One region of the Actinokineospora sp. genome, then DNA from elsewhere that is predicted to be linked to it. Evidence: riboswitches for the same ligand, from Rfam matches in the RefSeq annotation. Region 1 holds a riboswitch; the other holds the start of a gene.
What was found. Region 1 has a riboswitch for cobalamin ahead of ACT4N7_RS01910 (ribonucleoside-diphosphate reductase subunit alpha). Riboswitches for the same ligand answer to the same signal wherever they lie in the genome.
Positions count from the first base shown of each region.

Region 1 (4,883 bases):
ACACGTCGGTGCGCCAGACGAACATGCTGGCGTTCCACAGGTAGCTGCCCGACTCCACGTACTTGGTGGCCACGTCGAGCGCGGGCTTCTCCTTGAACTCCAGCACCCGCTGGATCACCGAACGCTCGGCGACCTCGCCGCACCGCAGGTAGCCGTACCCGGTCTCGGGGCGGGTCGGGGTGATCCCGATCGTCATCAGGTGGCCCGCGCGGGCGCCGTCGACGGCACGGGCCACGGTGTGCGCGAACTCGGCCGTGTCGGCGATCAGGTGGTCGGCGGCGAAGGACGCCATCACCGCGCCGGGGCCGCGCTTGTCGATCACGGCGGCGGCCAGCGCGATGGCCGCGCACGAATCGCGGGCGAACGGCTCGACCAGGATGTTGCGCTCGGGCAGGTCGGGCAACTGCCGGGCGACGCCCGCCGCGTGCGCGGTGCCCGTGACCACGAGCAGATTCTCCGCTGACGACAAGGGAACCAGCCGGTCGAAGGTGGCCTGCAACAGCGACCGGTCGGTGCCGGTGAGCCGGTGCAGGAACTTCGGGTTCGCCGCCCGCGACAGCGGCCAGAGCCGGGTGCCGCTCCCGCCCGCGGGTACGACGATGTGCAGTTCGGTCGACGTCACTGAGCTTGGTGTCCTTGTCCCCGACGATCCAGCCATGTGGCGCCACTCTAGCCACCCGGCCGGTACGGTCCTCGTGATGACCGCGATCCCCACCGGCACGGAGCGGACCGGGCGCTGGGTGCCCGATGGCCCGCTCGACGTCGCCGCGCTGCTGCGGCCCCTGCGCCGTGGCGGCGGCGATCCGACCCTGCGCCGCACCGACGCGGGCGCCTGGTTCGCCGCCAACACCGCCGCCGGTCCGGGCACCCTGCGCTTGCGGGTCGCGGGCGGCGAGGTGCACAGCACCGCATGGGGGCCGGGCGCGGATGTGCTGCTCGACGGCGTGCCCGCGCTGCTCGGCGCGCACGACGACGACTCCGGGTTCGAAGCCCACCACCCGCTGATCGCCGAGGCCCGGCGGCGCAGTCCGGGGCTGCGGCTGGGGTCCACCGGCCGGGTCTGGGACGTGCTGCTGGCCGCCATCCTGGAGCAGAAGGTCACCGGCCACGAGGCCCACCGCGCCTGGCGCGACCTCGCCCGCCGCTTCGGCGAGCGCGCGCCGGGTCCCGCGGAGCTGTTCGTGCCGCCGACGCCGCGCGCGGTGCTCGGCATCCAGGACTGGGAGTGGCACAAGGCGGGCGTCGACGGTGCCCGGCGCCGCACGATCATCGCGGCGGCGCAGGTGGCGGACCGGTTGGAGCGGGCGGCCGACCTGCGCGGGGTCGAGGGGCGGGCGCTGCTGCGCAAGGTGCCCGGCATCGGCGTGTGGACGGCCGCCGAGGTCGCCCAGCGCGCCTGGGGCGACCCGGACGCCGTCAGCGTCGGCGACTACCACATCCCCGGCGTGGTCGGCCACGCGCTGGTCGGCCGCAAACTCGACGACGCGGGCATGCTCGAAGTGCTCGCGCCCTACGCGCCGCAGCGTCAGCGCGCGGTGCGCTACATCGAGGCCAGCGGCTTCCGCAAACCCCGCTTCGCGCCGCGGTTCGCCCCCCGGGACTACCGCGGCATGTAGCCGACACGCGGACCATCTAGGGGTGTGGCGAGCTGCTTACCCCAACATGTAGTCTTCGCCGTGCTGGTGGTTCGCCCGGTTCGGGCGAGGCAAGAGGGAACCCGGTGCGAACCCGGGACTGCCCCGCAGCGGTGAGTGGGAGCGACCGCCGTCACAGAGCACTGGGCACGAGCCTGGGAAGCGACGGCCAGTAGGTCCGCCGGGGTCGCCCGGCGGGTGCCCGCGAGTCCGAAGACCTGCCACCGGCGCGCGCGTCGATCCCGGCGCGCGCGGTCCCGGGCCTCGTGGGTGGGTCGACGCGGACGGGTCAGGTCCGCCTGCCTTCGCGCGCCGACTCCCCGCCTGCCCTCGTGAAGGAGAGCGTCAGTGACCGTCACCCTTGACACGATCGCGGCCGCGGCGGTCGGACTGTCCGATGTGGACGTCGCGCGGGTAGTGGCCGCGGCGAGTGCGGGCGCGCATCCCGGGGCCACCGCGCACGAACTGCGCGAGTTGGCGATCCGCACCGCCGCCGGGCTGATCGGCGAGGAGCCGCAGTACTCCCGGCTCGCGGCCCGGCTGCTCGCGGCGCACATCCGCGCCGAGGTCGAGGACTCTGGCGTCGGCGACTTCGCGGGCGCGGTCGCGCTCGGCCGCGCGGTCGGCGTGTTCTCCGCGCGGCTGGCCGATTTCGTCGCCGCGCACGCCGTCGAACTGGACTCGCTCGTCGACCACGGCGCCGACGACCGGTTCGGGTACTTCGGCCTGCGCACCGTCTACGACCGGTATCTGGTGCGCCACCCCGAAACGCGCCAGGTGCTGGAGACGCCGCAGTACTTCCTGCTGCGCGTCGCCTGCGGACTGGCCGAGTCCCCTGCCGAGGCCGCGGAACTGTACGCGCTGACCAGTTCCCTGTCGTACCTGCCCAGTTCGCCCACGCTGTTCAACTCCGGCACCGCGCACCCGCAGCTCTCGTCGTGCTTCCTGCTCGACTCGCCGCGCGACGAGCTGGACTCGATCTACCACCGCTACGCCGAGGTCGCGCGGCTGTCCAAGCACGCGGGCGGCATCGGCATCTCCTGGAGCAGGGTGCGCTCGCGCGGCTCGCTGATCCGCGGCACCAACGGCCAGTCCAACGGCATCGTGCCCTGGCTGCGCACCCTGGACGCGTCCGTGGCCGCGGTCAACCAGGGCGGCCGCCGCAAGGGCGCCGCGTGTGTCTACTTGGAACCGTGGCACGCCGACATCGAGGAGTTCCTGGAACTCAAGGACAACACCGGCGACGAGGCCCGTCGCACGCACAACCTCAACCTCGCGCTGTGGGTGCCCGACGAGTTCATGCGCCGGGTCGAGGCCGACGCCGACTGGTCGCTGTTCGACCCCAAGGCCGTGCCCACCCTGCCCGACCTGTGGGGCGCGGACTTCGACGCCGCGTACACCGACGCCGAGCGCCGCGGGCTCGCCGCGCGCACCATTCCCGCACGCACGCTCTACGGCCGGATGATGCGCACCCTCGCGCAGACCGGCAACGGCTGGATGACCTTCAAGGACGCGGCGAACCGGGCGTGCAACCAGACCGCGGAGCCGGGCAACGTGGTGCACCTCTCCAATCTGTGCACGGAGATCCTGGAGGTCACCGCCGACGACGCCACCGCGGTGTGCAACCTCGGCTCGGTCAACCTCGCGTCCCATGTGGACGGCGTGGGCCTCGACTGGGACAAGCTGGAGCGCACCGTGCGCACGGCCGTCCGGTTCCTCGACCGCACCATCGACCTGTCGTTCTACCCGACACCGCCCGCGTCCGGCAGCAACCAGAAGTGGCGACCGATCGGGCTCGGTGTGATGGGTCTCGCGGACGTGTTCTTCGCGCTGCGCCTGCCTTTCGACTCGCCCGCGGCGCTGGCGCTCTCGACCAGGATCGCCGAGCGGATCGCGCTCGCGGCCACGGAGACCTCGGCCGACCTGGCCGCCGACGTCGGCCCACACCCGGCGTACGGCCAGACCCGCGCCGCGCGCGGCGAATTGCACGTCGACCACTTCCCGGGCGCGGAGATCGCCGAGCCCGCGCGCTGGGCGGCGCTGCGGGACCGAATCGCGGTGACCGGACTGCGAAACTCGCTGATGATCGCGATCGCGCCCACGGCGACCATCGCCGCCATAGCGGGCTGCTCCGAGTGCGTCGAGCCGATCGTGTCCACAGTGTTCAAACGGGAAACCCTGTCGGGCGAGTTCATCCAGCTCAACCCGCACCTGGTCGCCGACCTGAAACGCCTGGGGCGCTGGGACAAGCGCACCCGCGACGCGATCAAGCAGGCCGACGGCTCCGTACAGGGCCTCGACCTGCCCGCCGAGCTGCGCGCGCTGTACCGCACGGCCTGGGAGTTGCCGCAGAAGGCGCTCATCGATCTCGCCGCCGCCCGCATGCCGTTCATCGACCAGAGCCAGTCGCTGAACCTGTTCCAGGCCAGTCCGACGATCGGCAAGCTGTCCTCGATGTACGCCTACGCCTGGCGTCGCGGCCTCAAGACCACGTACTACCTACGTTCCCGTCCCGCCACCCGAATTCAGCCGACCATGGTGTCCATTATGGACACTGCGGTGGCTTGTTCGCTGGAGAACCCCGAGACCTGCGAGGCATGCCAGTGACCACCCTGCTCGACCCCGGCATGGACCTGACCCTGCGGCCCATGCGCTACCCGGACTTCTACGAGCAGTACCGGGCCGCGATCCGCAACACGTGGACCGTCGAGGAGGTCGACCTCGCCTCCGACGTCACGGACCTGGCGAAGCTCACCCCGGCCGAGCACCACCTCGTCAAGCGCCTGGTGGCGTTCTTCGCCACGGGCGACTCGATCGTGGCGAACAACCTGGTGCTCAACCTGTACCAGCACGTCAACGCCCCCGAGGCACGGCTTTACCTGTCGCGCCAACTGTTCGAGGAGGCCGTGCACGTCCAGTTCTACCTGACCCTGCTCGACACCTACCTGCCCGATCCCGACGAGCGCGCGCAGGCATTCGCCGCGCTGGAACACATCCCGTCGATCCGGCAGAAGGGCGAGTTCTGTTTCCGGTGGATCGACTCGATCGGATCGGTGGCACGGCTGGAAACCAAGGCGCAGCGGCGGCAGTTCCTGTTGAACCTCATCTGTTTCGCCGCGTGCATCGAGGGCCTGTTCTTCTACGGCGCCTTCGCCTACGTGTACTGGCTGCGCTCACGCGGGCTGCTGCACGGCCTGGCCACCGGCACCAACTGGGTCTTCCGCGACGAGTCCATGCACATGAACTTCG
Region 1 covers NZ_JBQTHF010000005.1:1,618-6,500, reverse strand. Annotated here, with positions in the region: gene ACT4N7_RS01920 (mannose-1-phosphate guanylyltransferase) at 1-622, opposite strand, end outside; gene ACT4N7_RS01915 (DNA-3-methyladenine glycosylase family protein) at 699-1,616, shown strand; cobalamin riboswitch at 1,667-1,874, shown strand; gene ACT4N7_RS01910 (ribonucleoside-diphosphate reductase subunit alpha) at 1,983-4,241, shown strand; gene ACT4N7_RS01905 (ribonucleotide-diphosphate reductase subunit beta) at 4,232-4,883, shown strand, end outside.

Region 2 (4,883 bases), on a different contig from region 1:
CCCAGCGTCGCCGTTGTCGCCAGCGTCGTGAGTATCGGGGACGCGGCGTGCGGTCCGCCAGAGTCCAACCGGTTACTCAAGGATCAGGTGAAACCTGACCTGACAATTCGGACAGTGATGGTGTGACTCACTCGGTCGGGGCCTGGACACCACCCGCACGGTCGGCGCTGACCGGCGGTGCCGACGGCCACGATGCGGGGGTGACTGTCGATCTCCGCCCGCTGCCCGCCCGTCCCCCGGCCGGGGTCGCGGCGACCGCGCGCGCCGCCGATCTGGCGCCCCTTCCGTTGATCGACATCAGGATCGGCCGCGGCTACGACCCGCTTGCGGTCGTCTCGGCGGTGATCGACCCGGTGGTGCGCCGATGGTGTCCAGACGGCCCCACCGCCGAGCGCGTCGCGCTGGCCGTGCACGAGGCGGTGGCCGACACCATCCGGCACGGCAACGGCGCGCGCACGGGCGGCACGGTCGAGGTCACCCTCTCGGTCGATGGCGACGATCTGGTTGTCGAGGTCATCGATCCCGGCTCGGGGGTGGACCGGGGGTCCGGCGGCCGGGGCCTGTTCCTCATCCGCCAGGCCATGGACAGCGTCGAGGTCGCGCGCACCGCGGACGGCCGCACGGCGCTCGTGCTGCGCACCCGAATTCCGGTGCGTTCCGCCCCGGACAGCGAGCACGTGACTCACTCGGTAGTGGACAGAGATCACCCACACGGCAGGCGCTGGGCGGGGCCGCCGACCGCCACGATTCGGGGGTGATTGTCGTCGGGCTCCTTCGCCTGACCACGCGGGCAGGGTGCGGCGACACCCGGCCGGTCCGACCGAGGTCCGCTCCACCAACCCGCCCGGTGGAGCGGACCTCACCCTGTGTGCCCTACGAGTCAGTGGCGCGTCTGCGCGCGGTCCACAGCCCGAGGGCGGCGATGGCGGCGATCACCACGATCCCGATCACCAGGCCCAGGTTTCCGCCACTGTCGGCGGGTCGCGTGGCGGCGACCGGGTCCGGGCTCGCGGTGGAACCGCTTGTCTGTGTCGGCGAGGACGTGGTCGGCGCCCCGGATGTCGACGCTGTGGAGGTCGGTGGCGGCGCGGTGTCCGCGGTGGTTGTCGCGGGCTGACCAGGCGCTATCGAGGTGGCGGGTGGCCGCGCGGCTGTCGTGGTCGGTCCGGGTGCGCCAGGCGGGGCGACCGTGGTGGTCGGCTTCGGTGGCGGCGGCGGAGGTGGCGGCGGGGGCGCCACCGGGGGCGCGACGCCCGGCTGCCTGCCCGCGCCGAACGCCCACCCCTCGACGCCGCCGGGCGCCGGGTTGTAGGCCCCCGCGCCCGAACTGCCGTAGGACCACGAGCCGCCCTGGCCGTGCCAGTAGGACCAGTACGCCGTGGTCGGGGAGGTGAACACGCAGGCGTCGGCCGCCGCGGTCGGCTTTCCGTTGATCCGACAGACGAATCCGGGCTGGCGCGACGCGAACGTGTAGCCGTACCCGGCGCCGGAGAGCGCGGCCAGGCCGCTGCCCGGGTCGCCGCCCGCGCAGCCTGTCTGGACCCCGCCGCCGAGTGGACCGAAGTCCACCACCACGGTCACCCCCGCGCAGGCGGCCCGCGCGGGGGTCGGCGCGACGAACAACCCCGCGACACCGAGCCCGGCGACGGCCAGCGCCGCCAGGCCCCGCCGCCACAGCGCCGTCACGGCCCGGCCGTCTCGTCGGTCATCGCCGGGTACGGCGCTGTCGGGCCAGCAGGACGACCGCCAGTCCGCCGATCAGCAGCATCGCGCCCAGGCCGACCGCCGGGCCGACGTTCGCGCCGGTCGACGCCAGGTCCGTGGGGGTCGTGCCGCCCGCGACCGGTGTGGTCGTGGTGACCGGGGTGGTGTCCGACGTGGTCGTCCCCGGCGTCGTAGCCGACGTGGTGGTGACCGTGGTCGTGGTGGTGGTCGGCGTGGTGGTCGGGGTGGCGCAGTCGAGGACCGGGGCGGGGGCGACGGCGCCCTCGGCGGACACCTCGGTCAGGCCCACCCCGGTGATGCCCAGGATGGCCTGGGTGGTCGAGCGGATCGCGTTGGCCGCGGAGAAACCGGTCTCGTCGTACGCGATCGCGCCCCGGTCCGCACCGGCGCCCGTGCAGCCGACCTGAAGGGAGGCAAGGAATTCGACCGCGTTGTCGGCTCCGACAGTGCGCTGGCCCGCGTGCAGCGCCTGCGCCGCGAGCCCGGTGCTGTTGGCGTTCACCACGGTGGTCGGGCCGCTGCCCGCGAACCCGCCGTCAGTCTGCTGCACGGTTTCCAGCCAGTCGAGCGCCTCGCCCGCGGCCGCGGTCCGGGCCGCCGCGAGCAGCGCCTGCACGGCGAACCCGGTGGTGTCCACATCGGACATACACGGGGTCTGCTCCAGGTACAGGGGGAATCCGCCGTCCGCGCACTGGGTGCCCACCAAGTAGTCCACCGCCGCGACCGGCGCCGTGGCGTGGCGTTCCAGCGCGATCACCGCGAGCGACTGGGTGATGCCGTTGCTGAAGTCGCCGAAGCCGGACTTGTCGCTGAACCGGCCCGATGGCGCCTGCAGCGCGGTCAGCCCCGCGACGAGATCGACCCCGCCGAACGCGGTCGGGTCCACCCCCTGCGCCGCGGCGACCAGCGCGAGCTTCGCGTGCGGACCGGCGTAGGAGTCGGTACCGCCGAGGTAGCCCGCCAGGATGTCCGGCTTCGCCAGCCAGGCCGTGGCCTTGGCCGCGAACTCTTGCGCCACACCGGCGGCGTCCAAGGCCAGCACGGTGTCGGCGGTCAACCCCTGGTCCGGGTAGGCCACGCCGTCGAACACGGTCTCCATGCGCTCGCCGTCGACCAACTGCCGCGCCAGCCACCCGGCGGCCGCCTCGGCGGGCACCGTCGTCGTGGGCGGGGTGTCGGCCACCGCTGACACCGGACCGGCGAGGACGACGGCCACCGCGGATAACGCCGCGGCACAGCTTCTACGGGTGAGGGACGAACGGGTCACCGGACACGCCTTTCTCGGTCAAGGCGCGAACGGCTGACCGGACCAGGGGCGCACGGCGTCCGGCATTCCGACCCGCGGACCTCGACGGGTATGTGGAGCCACCGCGCCCGGCGGGTGTTCGGGCTCGTCGCCGTGGAGGCGACCTACCGTTGCGGGTCAGCGCCGGAATCGGACCGGTCTTCCCCCGCATGGACGCGGATGCAGTTGTCGCCCCGCATGCTCGACCACTGGCCGCGCGGTGTCAATCCGCCGCCGGTGGTTGATGCGTAGGGAAACTGGCGCAACCACGCCCGCGCTGACCGGCCCTGGCCAGCACGCGGTCGATCAGCGGGCTCGCGGCGCCGGTATACCGGGCGGGGTCGAGCAGGTCGGAGAGTTGGGCCGGGGTGAGCAGTCCGGTGAGTTCGTCCCGCGCGGCGAGGATCTCGATCAGCGGCTTTCCCGTGGTGTCGGCGGCAAGTGACGCCTCGGCCAGCAGTCGTTTCGCGGTCGCCTTGCCGATGGCGGGGGCGAGCACCACGTTCAGCCGCTCGGTGACGATCTCGCCGCGAGTGAGCCGGACGTTGTCGAGCATCCGGTCCGGGTGCACGCGCAGGCCCTCCGTGAGTTCGGCCGCGAGGTGCGCGGCACCGCCCGCGAGGCGCAACGCTTCGCGCAGCGGCTGCCACTCGGCGTGCCAGGCGCCGGCCGGGCGTTCGTCCTCGGCCAGCATGGACTGGGCCAGCACCAACGAGTGCGCGGGAACCTGGCGCGCGGCGGTGACGATCAGCGTTGCCAGCACGGGGTTGCGCTTCTGCGGCATCGCCGAAGACGCGCCGCGGCCGGGCGCGGCGGGCTCGGACAATTCGCCGATCTCGGTGCGGGACAACGTTTGCACGTCGAGGGCCACCTTGCCCAGGGCCCCGGTGACGAACTGCAGGACCGCGCCGAGGTCGGCGATCGGGGTGCGCACGGTGTGCCAGGGCAGCACCGGCTCGGCGAGCCCGAGTTCGGCGGCGAACGGCGCGATCAGCTCCGTGCCGTCGAACCGGCCGCCGGGGGCGTCGAGCGCGGCGTACTCCGCGTACGCGGCCAGAGTGCCCGCCGCGCCACCGAGTTCGGCGGGCAGCGTGGTCGCGCGGACCCGGTCCAGCGCGTCCAGCACGAGCTGCAGCCAACTCGCCGCCTTGAGGCCGAAGGTGATCGGCACCGCGTGCTGGGTGAGCGTCCGTCCTGCTTGGACAGTCGCGCGGTGCTCGTCGGCCAGTTTCGCCAGTGCGCGGACGATCCGGTCCAGGTCGGCCGCGATCAGGTCGAGGACGCGCCGGGCGATCAGCATGCACGCCGAGTCGAGGACGTCCTGGCTGGTCGAGCCGCGGTGGACGTACTCGGCCGCGGCGGGGGCGTCGGCGGCGACCACCGCGGTGAACGCGGTCACGAACGCCACCACCGGATTCGCCGCCGCCCGCGCCCGGCGGGCCAGGTCGACCAGGTCCAGCCGCTCCGCGCGCGCCGCGGCGCTGATCGCCCGCGCGGCCGACTCGGGCAGCAGACCCAAGCCTGCCTGTGCGCGGGCCAGCGCCGCCTCGACGTCCAGCATCGCCTGCAGGAAGGCTTCGTCGGTGACCTCGGCCTCGACCGGGCAGCCCGCCCAGGTGGGGGCGAGCAGCCCCGAGTCGGTACCGGCGGGGTGGGTCATTCTGCGTCTCCGTAGTGCTTCAGTGGGCCGCGGGCAGCGGCGGCGTGACCGCGAGGCCGAGGTTCATCTCACTCACCGCGCGGATATTAGCCGAGTTCCGCACCCGCCTTCCCGCGACGTGCGGATTAATTGGATCTTCCGCTGCATCAAACGCCGCGTAATTATCGCCCGGACGCGGAGTGCGCGACTAACGAAATCGGCGTGACGAATTCA
Region 2 covers NZ_JBQTHF010000026.1:31,116-35,998, forward strand. Annotated here, with positions in the region: gene ACT4N7_RS09735 (ATP-binding protein) at 201-758, shown strand; gene ACT4N7_RS09740 (hypothetical protein) at 874-1,686, opposite strand; gene ACT4N7_RS09745 (peptidase) at 1,706-2,992, opposite strand; cobalamin riboswitch at 3,085-3,239, opposite strand; gene ACT4N7_RS09750 (class-II fumarase/aspartase family protein) at 3,234-4,670, opposite strand.
Region 2: linked by a shared signal. The riboswitch ahead of ACT4N7_RS09745 (peptidase) and the one ahead of ACT4N7_RS01910 (ribonucleoside-diphosphate reductase subunit alpha) in region 1 are both predicted to bind cobalamin.